Regions from separate parts of the Paenibacillus sp. SSG-1 genome, predicted to be linked through region 3. Evidence: predicted binding sites of a transcription regulator. Region 3 holds the regulator's gene; each other region holds the start of a gene.
What was found. The regulator Rex, encoded in region 3, represses fermentation and respiration genes when NADH is low (regulators of the CRP and FNR family bind a similar motif). The targets are predictions, from matches to a motif close to TTGTGAAATATTTCACAA.

Region 1 (3,125 bases), 860 kb from region 3:
TCCTGTTTGGTTAAACGAGCATAAAAGGCAAAGAAACCTGCGCCAAAATCAATGGAAGCGATGATGATATATCCGTACAAAAACAACCAGAGCACGGAAATTCCAATCAATTCGTAATTCATCATGTGTGCTCACCCTTCAATGTTGATTTGTCGCTTGCACGCTGCGTCCACGTCTCCATCTCAACTTCAGCCGGATTGTTATAGAACATGCGACGAAGCACAAGAACACTAACGGTTCCCAATACGATGTATAGTAGAAGGAAAAAGAAAAAAAGGATCCTGACGCTTGGGGATGTCGTAGCCGCTTCCTCTACACGCATATATCCTCGGATAATCCAAGGCTGCCTGCCGAGTTCTGCGTAAAACCACCCCAGTTCAACTCCTAAAAAAGCAAGTGGTGCTCCTAATGCAATCATTCGCAGTATCCACTTGTTGAGTTCGTTACGCTTTTTCCAAAATACAAATAGGAAATACAGAAAGGAAATGCCTAAGAATAAAAATCCAATGGTTGCCATTAAATCGAAAAAATAATGAACCACGAGTGATGGTTGTTCATCGATAGGAAACTCATTAAGACCCGTTACTTCTGCATTGAAATCTCCAAAAGCCAAGAAACTCAGAAATTTGGGAAGGTGGAGTGCTCCTATAATTTCATGCTCAGCATTAAGCCACCCTAAAAATATCAAATCTGCGCCGCTTTCCGTTTCAAAATGCCATTCGGCAGCCGCAAGTTTTTCAGGTTGATGTTCGGCCAAAAACTTAGCGGATACGTCTCCGGCTAATGTGTTTACTAAACTGAACAATAAAACGACAGCCATCATCAGCTTTAAGGCTTTTTTGTGGTATGCTGAAACCCCTTTTCGAAGTATTGCGAATGCAGCAACACCTGCCAGCAGAGCAGCTCCTGTTAAATAGGCCGAACTTAATACATGAAACACCTTGGAGAATGTTGCCGTACTCAGCATGGCTTGAACGGGGTCAACGGCCGTGAATTGTCCAGCTTCAAACGTAAATCCCCCTGGTTGATTCATAAATCCGTTAACCGTCGTGATAAATACTGCTGACATCCCTGCACCGACGACAACAGGAATCGTTAGTAACCAATGCATCATCGGGTTTTTAAATCGTTCCCACGTGTAGAGGTAAATCCCTAGGAAAATGGCTTCAAAAAAGAAGGCGAACACTTCCATAAACAATGGAAGCGCAATAACATTTCCCGCAAGTTTCATGAAATTGGGCCATACCAAGGAGAGTTGTAACGAAATTGCTGTTCCTGTGACTACGCCTACTGCAACAGAGATAACGAACCCTCGTGACCACCTCTTTGCCATTAGAATATAATGAAGATCTTTCTTACGAATACCGATAAACTCGGCGAGTGAAATCATTAATGGAATACCCACGCCAAGTGTCGCGAAAATAGCGTGGAATCCTAGTGTCATTCCAGTCACGAGTTTACTCCATAGCACCGTATCGATTCCCATATTAACTTCCTCCCTTCCACGCTGTTCCTGTACACAAAATAAAAAATGAAAACATCAGGTTTAGACGTAAAACTTTACGACCTACGGGGGCTAACTTATGCTCTGCTCCTTCGTGAATAAAAAGAGAACTTTTTCACATAGTAAGTTGGCATTTCCCCAAATGTGTGAGAAATGCAGTTGAAAGTTTACAAAACCTGATATTTAAAATTTATTATATATTCGACGTTTAGCCTTGCAATCGTGGTCACACCTTCTCCTCTAAACGTTCAAGTAAAAATCAATTCTTTCTTACAACTCCGTGAAAAATACAAAAACCACCCGTTTGGGCTATTGCATAAGACAGCTGCCCAGTTCCCTTCCGATGTGCCAGTACACCAGATTAACAGGTTTTTAGGCAGCATTGCTGCAAATAGGATGAGAAGATTTGTGTATTCATTAGCATGTGCTTGTTATCCCCATCCAACTTGCTGAGTAAAATCCCTCCTTCCAACAAGGAAAATGTAAATGATGCTAGCGCATCTACATCCAGATCCTCCCTAAACTCCCCAGCTTGAATGCCGTCACGAATAATACTTTTCATCATATCCAAGAAGGTATGCATCCCTTGCCTTGCCTGACCACAAAGCTCCGAATGAGTATCGTCACTTTCTACAGCTGTATTCTGCATGGGACATCCGCCAATAAATGGGGGATCGTTGACTACGTTCTCATAGACACGAAAAAAAGCAACCAACTTTCCTGACGCAGACTGCTCTTGATCGACCGCTTCAGAAAATTTACTGGCGACCATACTGGCAGCATAATTGTAGGCTTCAAGCGCGATCTCGTCTTTACTGGCAAAATGTCGATAGATGCCCCCCTTCTTAATTCCTGTGTCGGCAATAATATCGTTTAGCGATGTACCGGCATATCCTCTCTGGTTAAAAATTTCAGCCGATTTCATAATGATGTGTTCCCTTGTTCTGTCCCCTTTTTTCATGAGCTCCTCCGTATGAACCGTGTTTTATTTCATTTGTTTTAAAGAATTACCCAATTCTTCCTTGCAATTCACTCATATCATGCTAATATAAAAAATACCGATCGGTCTCTTTTCGCATTATACAGTAAGCCATTCTAGAATGAAATAGCGCTGGGTCATTTTTATTCCATTGCAGGCATCGGCTTGTTGGAATAAATAAAACTTATAGGGGGATTTTTCAGTGACTGTAAAAGTAGGTATAAACGGTTTTGGACGAATCGGACGACTCGCTTTTCGCCGAATTAAAGATGTGGAAGGCGTCGAGGTTGTAGCGATTAACGACCTTACGAACGCTAAAATGTTAGCACATCTGCTCAGATATGATACGACGCAAGGCACTTTTCACGGTGACATTGAAGTCCATGACGGAACCTTCAAAGTAAACGGCATAGAGGTTAAGGTTTTGGCTAAGCGGAATCCTGAAGAGCTTCCTTGGGGTGAGCTTGGCGTTGATATTGTTCTCGAATGTACAGGCTTCTTCACCACGAAAGAAAAGGCCGAGCTTCACCTGAAAGGCGGAGCGAAGAAAGTCGTCATTTCCGCCCCTGCTACAGGCGACATGAAGACGATCGTATACAACGTGAACCATGACACCCTGGACGGAACGGAAACCGTCATTTC
Region 2 (3,125 bases), 2.1 Mb from region 3:
AGTGGATTGCAGGAATTCATTAACGGTAGCGCGTCCGCGGTTTACTTCGAGGCCGGATTCGCCTACGAGCGGGTTGCCTTGCACGCCGCCTGTCCATACGAAGGTGTTGGTTACGATCTTTTGACCGTCTTTCAGGTCAACCACGTTGCCTTCCACGTTCGTTACAGGCAATCCTGTCAGGAAGGTTACGCCGCGTTTTTCCAGACTGCTTTGCGCGCGCTCGATGAGGTGATCAGGCAGTACAGGCAGGATTTTAGGGCCGGCTTCAACCAGAAGCAGCTTCACTTCGGCTGGATTTACGCCGTATTTTTTAGCCAGACCCGGCATGATATCAGCGATTTCGCCGACAAGCTCAACGCCGGTCAAGCCGCCGCCGCCGATGAGGATCGTTGCGTCAGCTTCGTTTTTGGTTTTGGAGTATTCGCGAATGCGGTCTTCGATGTGCTTATGAATGTTCAGCGCGTCTTCAGCAGACTTCAGCACGAAGCTGTACTGCTCGAGCCCTGGAATGCCGAAGTAAGCCGTTTTACTTCCGAGTGCGACAACCAAAGCGTCGTAAGACAGGCTGGAACCGTCGGAAAGCTTGATTTCTTTGCTGTCTACGGAGAAAGAGTTGACCGTTGCGATCTTCAGGTCGACTTCTTTGCCCTTGAACAGTTTTTCGAGCGGCATAGCGATGGCTTTCTCAGCAATGCTGCCTGCAGCCAGACGGTGCAGCTCGGTAATGATTTGGTGCGTAGGGTATTGGTTCACGACCGTAACCCGTGCTTGATCTTTGTTCATATATTTGCGTACGGTCAGAGCGGCAAGCAAGCCGCCGTAACCGGCACCCAAAATGACAATATGTTTTGACATGGTTTTTCCTCCGTCCTTACTGGTTAGATGTATAAAAGATTATTGTTGTTTTGCTTTTTCCGCAGAGATTTGAAGGTAAGCGTTCAGGAACCGGAAGATTTTTTGAGCTTGCGGATCCTTCAGCATTTTAAGCAGACCAAAAAGACCGATCACTTCGTTGCTGTCTTCAGCGCGGTCTTTCGCTTCGATGACAGTAGCGGCGATGTTCTTCACCGAATGCTTCACAGGCTCCACAATTTCGGTGATCGCGCCGACAGTGTCGCTCTTCAGCACTTTGTCGGTAGCGACGGTTTGAGCGAAGTCATAAGACTTTGTCAATAGATTCACAAGCTCAGTCAGCTTTGGAAGCTGGTCGACCAGAATCGTAAGGGATTCCTGCACCTCAGGTTTGAGCAGCTGGTCCAGCACGTCGTTTTGTTCCTTGCCGACAGACACGTTTTGTGTCTCTTGTTCAGAAATTGCTTCTGACATGTCCATTTCTCCTTTGCGTAAGCAGTTGTGCTTAAGTATTTTTATAATGAAAAGGAGCTCATAGACTCCCTTCGAAGGAGTATCTACAAGCCACAAGACCTTTTCCGTCCGAAAAGGCCTAGTCACTATCGTCCTCCTAATGTTAACATAAATGATCGTAAAAAGGACCACTTTACGAAAGAAATGTGAAAAAATATACATGGTATCGCCGCCATCGATTGGAAAAGAGCTTTCAGGCCGGGCGTCCGGCGCGGCGGACCCGCTTATTTCATTCGTTTTAAGCATTTTCCAAACGGCCTGGCGCTATGCATTGGCGGGTTTATTTTTTGAGGAAATCTTCTGATATCAAAAAAGCCAATCTCCTTATCTTAAGGAAATTGGCTTATCGTTTGCCCCGGGCAGGAAACCCTGCGTGGAAGACGTTATTTGGCTTAGTATCGATCATGGGATCATTCCGCCGGATTTAAGGGATCGGATACCGAATCTACGGCAGCGGGCGCAAACTTCCGGTACTGTCTCAGCATGAAAATCCGCCAGCGGAGGATCATGCCAAAGGCCAGAATGAAGAACAGGGCGCCGGTCTGCGGGATCGATACATATTCCTCAATCACCTGGTGCAGCAGCATGCGGACGGCCAGCAGGGCGAAGAGGATAATGATAAAGCTCTTGGAGCGCTGTGCGAAGACCTGTCCTCCGCTTACTTCAAATTTGGTGCTGCGTATCAGCGGATAGGAGAACAGGAACCAGCCGACTAAAAAGGCGATGAGCGCCCACCACAGCGGGATTCTCACAGCCGGGGCGACGAACATCAGGAAACCGGTCGCCATGCCCATCGGCGGAATTAGTATTTTCTTTATCGTAACGGGTCTGTGGCTCGCCTTGAGACGGATGAATATGGTCATCAGGGCCAAAACCAACGTCCCCACGGTCGTTCCAATTTGCAAATACAAGGGACTGATATGAGGCACGTCAAGGACTCCCCTCTTGTCAATATAATTTATCACATCTAATAGTATATCACACAAATAGAGAAGTAAACTTGAACGTCATATGACATCTTTACCGGGCCTTGAGGGCAAGCCTGCCGGGCGGTTATGCGCCGGATTCCAGCCCTTTCAGAAAGGCTCTCATAACAAAATGCAGGCTCTCGTCAAAATCCAGCTTCATCTGGAAGCCGTTGTTCTGTTCCAGGGAGGCGAAGCCGTGCAAGAGGCTCCGCAGACCCCGGATCGTATGCAATGTGTTCTGTTCCCCGAGACCGTAGGGTCCGAGAACCCGGATAAAGATGCTCAACAGCTGTTCACCCAGCTTTGCGGTTTCCGGGGAATCCGACGCTTCGATTTTGTAAAAGGCCTCATAGAGGCCGGGGCGCTGGCGGGCAAATGTCAAATAGCTTGTGCTCAAGCTCAGAATCGCTTCCTCGCCCGATTTGCCGATGACCGCATCGCGCATCAAATCGACGAGACGCTGCATGCAGTAGGCGGCAAGCGCGCTGCGCAGGTCCGGCAGTCCGTTCACGTGGTTATACAGGGAAGGGGAGCGGACCCCAAGCTTCTGGGCCAGTGCAGACAGCGTCAGGTTATCCAATCCGGCCTCATCGGCTAGCTCTGCCGCGGCAATCAGCAGGGTTTCGCGGTCAAGCCCCATGCGGCGCACCATTAGACCGCCCCCTTCTTCAGGGCCTCCTCGGCCCGGGATATGGCGACAGCCATCTTATCGGTCGGCTGCGGAATCATTTTGCCGTGGCCGACCGCCAGCCAGGTCGGATTCAGACCGGCGAGTCGTTTGGCGCTGGCGAT
Region 3 (3,125 bases):
GAGGATTTGGTCGATGTCAAAGAGCACTGGGACAAGCTGAGCGAATTGCTCTTCGGCCTGCTTCCGGAACGGAGCGACGCTGCTCCCGGCGACGGCGGCCAGTATACGCTGCGCCTTCAGCCGGGGAAAAAGCCGAAAGAGTGGGAGACGCTGGCGGCGCTCGAAAACCAGATCTTTGTCACGGTGGGGGAAATCGTCCGCAAAGGCGAAAAGATGCTGGCCGAATACAAGGAGGAGCAGGATGATTACGGTTCCGACAGCCTGATCACCGATATCGGCGGGCTGCTCAAGGACCTCAGCTCCGAACGGGAGAATCTCCGGTTCTTTATGACGCTGAACGACGAAACCGTCGTGTACTGGATGGAAGCGAGCGGCCATTTCCGCAGCAAATCGCTCCAGCTGTACGCTGTTCCGGTTGACGTCAGCAAGCAGCTCAAGGAGCTGTTTTTTGATAAGAAAAAGAGCGTCATCCTGACGTCCGCCACCTTATCCGTAGATAAATCGTTCCAGTATATGATCGATAACCTCGGACTACAGGAGGACCAGGACAGCGGACGCCTTGTGACGGTCCAGCTTCCGTCCCCGTTCCGGTACAGGGACCAGGCGCTGCTCGTCATTCCGCGGGATTTTCCAAGCGTGAAGGGAAGCGTCGGGGACGCCCTGTTTGTCGAAACGCTGGCCCGCTCACTGGCGGACGCCGCGATCGCCACCCACGGCCGGATGCTGGTGCTGTTCACCTCGTACCGCATGCTGCGCCAGGTATACGAGCCGCTGAAAGAAGCCCTTGCACAAAGCGACATCGCCGTGCTTGGACAGGGCGTTGACAGCGGCAGCCGCACGAAGCTGATCCGGCGGTTTACGGACAGCAGCGCTTCGGTGCTGCTTGGAACGAGCAGCTTCTGGGAAGGCGTGGACATCCCGGGTGAAGCGCTGACTTGCCTGGCCATCGTCCGGCTCCCGTTCCAGCCGCCGAACCATCCGCTGGTGGAAGCGAAGAGCGAGCTGCTGCAGCGCCAGAAGAAGAACCCGTTCATGAAGCTGTCGGTCCCGCAGGCCGTCATCCGCTTCAAGCAGGGCTTCGGGCGGCTGGTCCGCACCGCCCATGACCGGGGCATCGTCATCGTATACGATACGCGCGTCATCGAATCGTATTACGGGAAGTACTTCCTGTACTCGCTGCCTGGACCGAAAATGGAGCATATGCAGACAGACCAGATGGTTCCGCGCATCTCTGAATGGCTTCATCAGGACGGTGTGTCTTAAATGAGTCCATTAGATAGATTGAACTAAAGCGGTTAGAACAGGAAATTCAATGCAAAACTTTAGTTCAATCTATATAACCAAATAAATATTCAAGCCGTTCAATAGGGGGAACATGCATGAAATCGGAGAAAATATCCGAGGCGGTTGTCCGCAGATTGCCTATATATCTTAGATATCTAAATGAGCTGAACAAGCGGGAGGTGGCCACGGTCTCCTCCCAGGAGCTCGGGCAGAAGCTGGATCTCAACCCGGCGCAGATCCGTAAGGATTTGGCGTATTTCGGGGATTTTGGCCGTAAGGGGATAGGGTATGACGTATCCTATCTCATCGAGAAGATCCGTCAAATTTTGAATTTGGACCAGCAGATCAACGCGGTGCTGGTCGGAGCGGGGAATCTTGGTCAAGCTTTGTCCAACTATAACTTTTACCTGAAGGAAAATATGAAGATCGTGGCCGTGTTTGACGCCAATCCGTCCAAAATCGGCACACGGATCAACACCTTGACGGTACAGGCCATGGATGAGCTGAAAGAAACGATACAAAGCAAAAATATCCGGATCGGGATCATTACAGTCCCGGATTTCGAAGCACAAAACGTCGCCGATCAGCTGATTGCGGCCGGGATCGAGGCGATTCTGAATTTTGCGCCGACGATTCTGAAGGCGCCGGCTAGCATCCGGATCCATGCCGCCGATTTTACGACGGATTTGCTCAGCCTCGCTTATTATTTGAACAACGGAAAGGACGACACGGAAGATGACGGACAATTTGAAGAGCTCCAGCAGCCGGAGCGCCAATCCTAAATGGGCCATCAAGAACGGCAGCTTTGCCGTTTTGCGGCCGGAGCAGCCGGTATTGCACGGCTGGATGGTCATTGAGGGCGACCGCATCACCTATATCGGTGAAGAGGAGCCGCAGCTGGAGGAGGGCGTACAGGTCGTCGACGGCACGCATTTATTTTTTATGCCGGGCCTGATCAACACCCATGGACATACCGCCATGTCGCTGCTGCGAGGTTACGGAGATGACATGGTGCTCCAGGAATGGCTGCAGGAAAAAATGTGGCCGATGGAAGCGAAATTCACGTCCAGTGACGTCTACTGGGGGACTTCGCTGTCCGTGCTTGAAATGCTGAAGGGCGGTACGACGACGTTCCTCGATATGTACGATCATATGGATCAGGTGGGCAAAGTGGTGACTGAATCCGGCATGCGCGCTGCCCTGACCCGCGGTGTCATCGGTCTGTGCCCGGAGGATGTGCAGCGTCACAAGCTGAACGAAGCCATTCAGTTCGCCAAGGACTGGCACGGGCAGGCAGACGGCCGGATCACGGCGATGATTTCTCCGCATGCCCCGTACACATGCCCTCCTGATTTTATCGAGAAGTTCGTTCAGGCGGCGCATGACCTGGATCTGCCGATGCATACGCATATGTCGGAGACCAAGGCGGAAGTGGAGCAAAATGTACGCGATTATGGAACGCGTCCGGCGATTCATTTGGAGAAGCTCGGCATGTTCTCACGGCCGACGATTCTGGCACACGCGGTCCATTTAACAGACGAGGAAATCGACATTTTGGCGAAGCATCACGTGACGGTATCACACAACCCTGGCAGCAACCTGAAGCTGGCGAGCGGTGTGGCCCGCGTTACCGACATGATGCAGGCAGGCATTACGGTTTCCCTGGGAACCGACAGTGCGGCGAGCAACAACAATTTGGACATGTTTGAAGAAATGCGCCTTGCCGCTTTGATACATAAGGGCGTCTCGGGAGATCCGACGGCGGTTCCCGCGGCGGAAGCACTGCGTATGGGCACGATCTACGGAGCCCAATCCTTGTTCCTGGAGGGAGTCGGTGCACT
Region 4 (3,125 bases), 990 kb from region 3:
CCAGAGCATATCCATACCGCCATTCGCCATCGTAAAGAACTGGCTGCCGAAGATACGGTCGAACATCATCAGGGCAAGGGCAACGGTCAGAACCGGGAATGCGAACAAGATGATAACGTTCGTAATCAGGACGGACCAGGTAAACATCGGCATGCGCATCAGTTTCATGCCTGGCGCACGCATTTTCAGAATCGTTACGATAAAGTTGACACCGGTCATCAGCGTACCGATACCGGAAATCTGAAGGGCCAGAGAGTAGAAGTTGTTACCTACGGTCGGGCTGAACTCCAGGCTCGCCAGCGGGAAGTATGCGGTCCAGCCGGCATCCGGCGATCCCCCGATGACGAAGGAAATGTTGAACAGCATCGCTCCGAAGAAGAACATCCAGAAGCTGACGGCATTCAGTCTAGGGAAAGCTACGTCGCGCGCCCCGATTTGAAGCGGAACGACAACGTTCATAAGTCCGATAACGAACGGCATCGCCATGAACAGGATCATGATAACGCCGTGCGTTGTAAAGATTTCGTTATAGTGCTGCGCATCCAGAAACTTCATTTCCGGAGCTGCGAGCTGCGTACGCATCAGCAGGGCGTCGACCCCGCCGCGGAACAGCATGATGAGTGCGGACAGGATATACATGACCCCGATCCGCTTATGGTCAACCGTTGTGAGCCATTCGCGCCACAGATAGCCCCACTTTTTAAAATAGGTCAGGCCGATCAGGATGGCGAGGGAAACGACGACGATACTGACCATGGCAGCATAGATCATAGGCTCACCGGTAACAAAAAATTCGTCCCATTTCATGCAGGTAGGTCTCCTTTCCAGTAGATGTTAGTTTCCATGTTCCATGGACCCCATATCTTCCATATTGCTCATATCCGAATGATCCATCGTTTCCGAGCCGGAATCTTTGTCACTGCTGCCGCTGCCGTGATGCCCTTCGGACATATCCATTTCAGGCGGCGGGTTGAACCCGAGATGCGTGGAAGAGAAGGATTCCCGTCCAACGTAGGAGGTTTTCAGCAGCGCGTTAAATTTGTCCTCAGTCAATTGAGGTGCGGTTTTCTTCACGTCGTCGACCCATTTGCTGAAGTCTCCGGCGCTCATAGACTGTACCTCAAACTCCATCTGCGCATAGCCTTTACCGGAGAAGTTGGAGTTACGTCCCATGAAAGAACCTGGTGTGTCGGCCAGCAGGTGAAGCGTGTTGACCATGTCGCTCATGGCGTACTTCTGTCCGCCAAGCTGCGGCACCCAGAAGCTCGTAATCGGTCCGTAAGAATACAGGCGGAACTCGATCGGGCGGTTTGTAGGAATATTCACATAGTTCACCGTTTCAACGCCTTCTTCAGGGTAACTGAAGTGCCATTTCCAGTTGGACGATGCGGCATAGATAACAAGCGGCTTCTGATCCTCGTAACCGGCAGGAACACTTTCCACCGCACTGGTCGTTTTGACCGTGACAACCGATAGAATGGCCACAATGATAACCGGAATCGCAATCCAGGTGAACTCGAGCCATTTGTTACCTTCTATATGAGGCGGGATATAATCGTCACTGGTTTTGCTTGCCCGGTATTTGGTCAGCATGATGATGTACAAGATGTAAACAACAATCAAGACGAAAGCCATCATCAGGATGGAGAAAATAATCGTGCTGGATTGCGTTTTTGCCTGCGGACCTTTCGGATCTAGCACGATGAGTGACGACGAGTCGCATCCGCTAAGCAGCAACATGATGGATACAAATAAGCCAAAAAATAACCATCTTTTTTTCTTCACAGTGAGCTCCTTTCTAGCGTTACATGTAGCTGAATTGGTCTAAAAATAATGAACCTTATAGCCATAGCTTAGTAATCCGGGGGGATGAAAACAAATGCAACAAAAGTAATAAATGTAAATCATTTACAATAATTCTGTGAAGATCTTCACATGATTTATAAAAAAACCTCAAATTGTGCGAAAAATCACTGTAATCGCTGAAAATCGGGGATTTTCATTTTTGTTCAAAATTGCACAAGGCTTTGTCAATGTTGCCAGTTTCGTCACAATTGAAAGGGCTTATCATAAGCCGTTATCCGGATTTTTTCCTGCTGAAACAGCGGCTGAGGCGTCCCAAAAGCCCGCTGTATGGTACAATATGAGGGCTAATGCGGGCAGCAGCCGGCATGTGATCGCGGACAGGCAGATGGGGGAGAACAAGAAAATGGGTGAACAAAGAGCGGTATTTTTTGACGTGGACGATACGCTGTATGACCATCTGGAACCGCTTCGGCAGGCGCTCGATCGCTTGATATCGCCGCCGGAGGGCTTTCCTTATGAACAAGTATACCACCGGTTCCGGCATTACAGCGACTTGCTATCGGCCCGGCATGGACATGTGAATGATCCGGCGAATGCGGGGGATCTGGAGGACATGCGCGAGCAGCGGATTCAGCTGGCCCTTGCGGAGTTCGGCATCGACGTGGACCGGGAGCAGGCGGCTGCGATTCAGGCGGCCTATTTGCAGGGGCAGTTCGACATTCGCCTGTTTCCGGGGGCGCAGGAGCTGATCCGGGAGCTCCAGGAGCGGGGCGATGTGGTCGGCGTGATCACCAATGGCCCGAAGGAACACCAAATGAACAAAGTCCGTGCGCTTGGGCTGGACAAGCTGGTGGGCTTGGACCGGGTATTCGTGTCCGGAGCGGTGGGCATGGACAAGCCGGATCCCCGGCTGTTCCGGCATGTGAACGAGGCGACGGAAACGGAGCCTGGGGCAAGCTGGTACATCGGCGACTCCTGGAACAACGACGTTATCGGCGCGCTGGAGGCGGGGTGGACATCAGTTTGGTTTAACCATCGGAAGGTCGAGCCGTTTGCGACCGGACATCAGCCCCATCATATTCTGGGGGGCTACGGGGAGCTGAGATCCGTTCTGCTGGGTGGCTAGCGGGTCGTGGGCTGTATTAAAAAAAGGGTACCTGCATCCATCGGGGATGGACAGGTACCCTTTATTTGTTGGAGAACGACAAGCACAGCTCCGTGCCATCGCGTTTGAGGCAAGTAGAATAACTCTCGTGCGGCGCAGTCATGGCCGTATTTATTCCGGCGGGAGCGACGGTGGTCCCGGCGGAGGTCCCGGT

Region 1: BCV73_RS13235 (cytochrome ubiquinol oxidase subunit I) is a predicted target of Rex. The motif match lies at 1,608-1,625, and genes of this name have one in related genera.
Region 2: BCV73_RS26520 (helical membrane plugin domain-containing protein) is a predicted target of Rex. The motif match lies at 1,510-1,527, and genes of this name have one in related genera.
Region 4: qoxA (cytochrome aa3 quinol oxidase subunit II) is a predicted target of Rex. The motif match lies at 1,920-1,937, and genes of this name have one in related genera.

What each region holds. Positions count from the first base shown of each region.
Region 1 is NZ_MBRK01000001.1:2,868,016-2,871,140, forward strand. Features, by position in the region: gene BCV73_RS13230 (cytochrome d ubiquinol oxidase subunit II) at 1-125, opposite strand, end outside; gene BCV73_RS13235 (cytochrome ubiquinol oxidase subunit I) at 122-1,486, opposite strand; gene BCV73_RS13240 (TetR/AcrR family transcriptional regulator) at 1,866-2,465, opposite strand; gene gap (type I glyceraldehyde-3-phosphate dehydrogenase) at 2,686-3,125, shown strand, end outside.
Region 2 is NZ_MBRK01000001.1:5,783,936-5,787,060, reverse strand. Features, by position in the region: gene BCV73_RS26525 (NAD(P)/FAD-dependent oxidoreductase) at 1-855, opposite strand, end outside; gene BCV73_RS26520 (helical membrane plugin domain-containing protein) at 895-1,326, opposite strand; gene BCV73_RS26515 (CcdC family protein) at 1,776-2,294, opposite strand; gene BCV73_RS26510 (TetR/AcrR family transcriptional regulator) at 2,419-2,985, opposite strand; gene BCV73_RS26505 (MBL fold metallo-hydrolase) at 2,985-3,125, opposite strand, start outside.
Region 3 is NZ_MBRK01000001.1:3,727,872-3,730,996, reverse strand. Features, by position in the region: gene dinG (ATP-dependent DNA helicase DinG) at 1-1,263, shown strand, start outside; gene BCV73_RS17155 (redox-sensing transcriptional repressor Rex) at 1,380-2,066, shown strand; gene BCV73_RS17150 (amidohydrolase) at 2,020-3,125, shown strand, end outside.
Region 4 is NZ_MBRK01000001.1:4,718,918-4,722,042, reverse strand. Features, by position in the region: gene qoxB (cytochrome aa3 quinol oxidase subunit I) at 1-807, opposite strand, end outside; gene qoxA (cytochrome aa3 quinol oxidase subunit II) at 835-1,740, opposite strand; gene BCV73_RS21880 (HAD family hydrolase) at 2,192-2,932, shown strand; gene BCV73_RS21875 (DUF2339 domain-containing protein) at 3,083-3,125, opposite strand, start outside.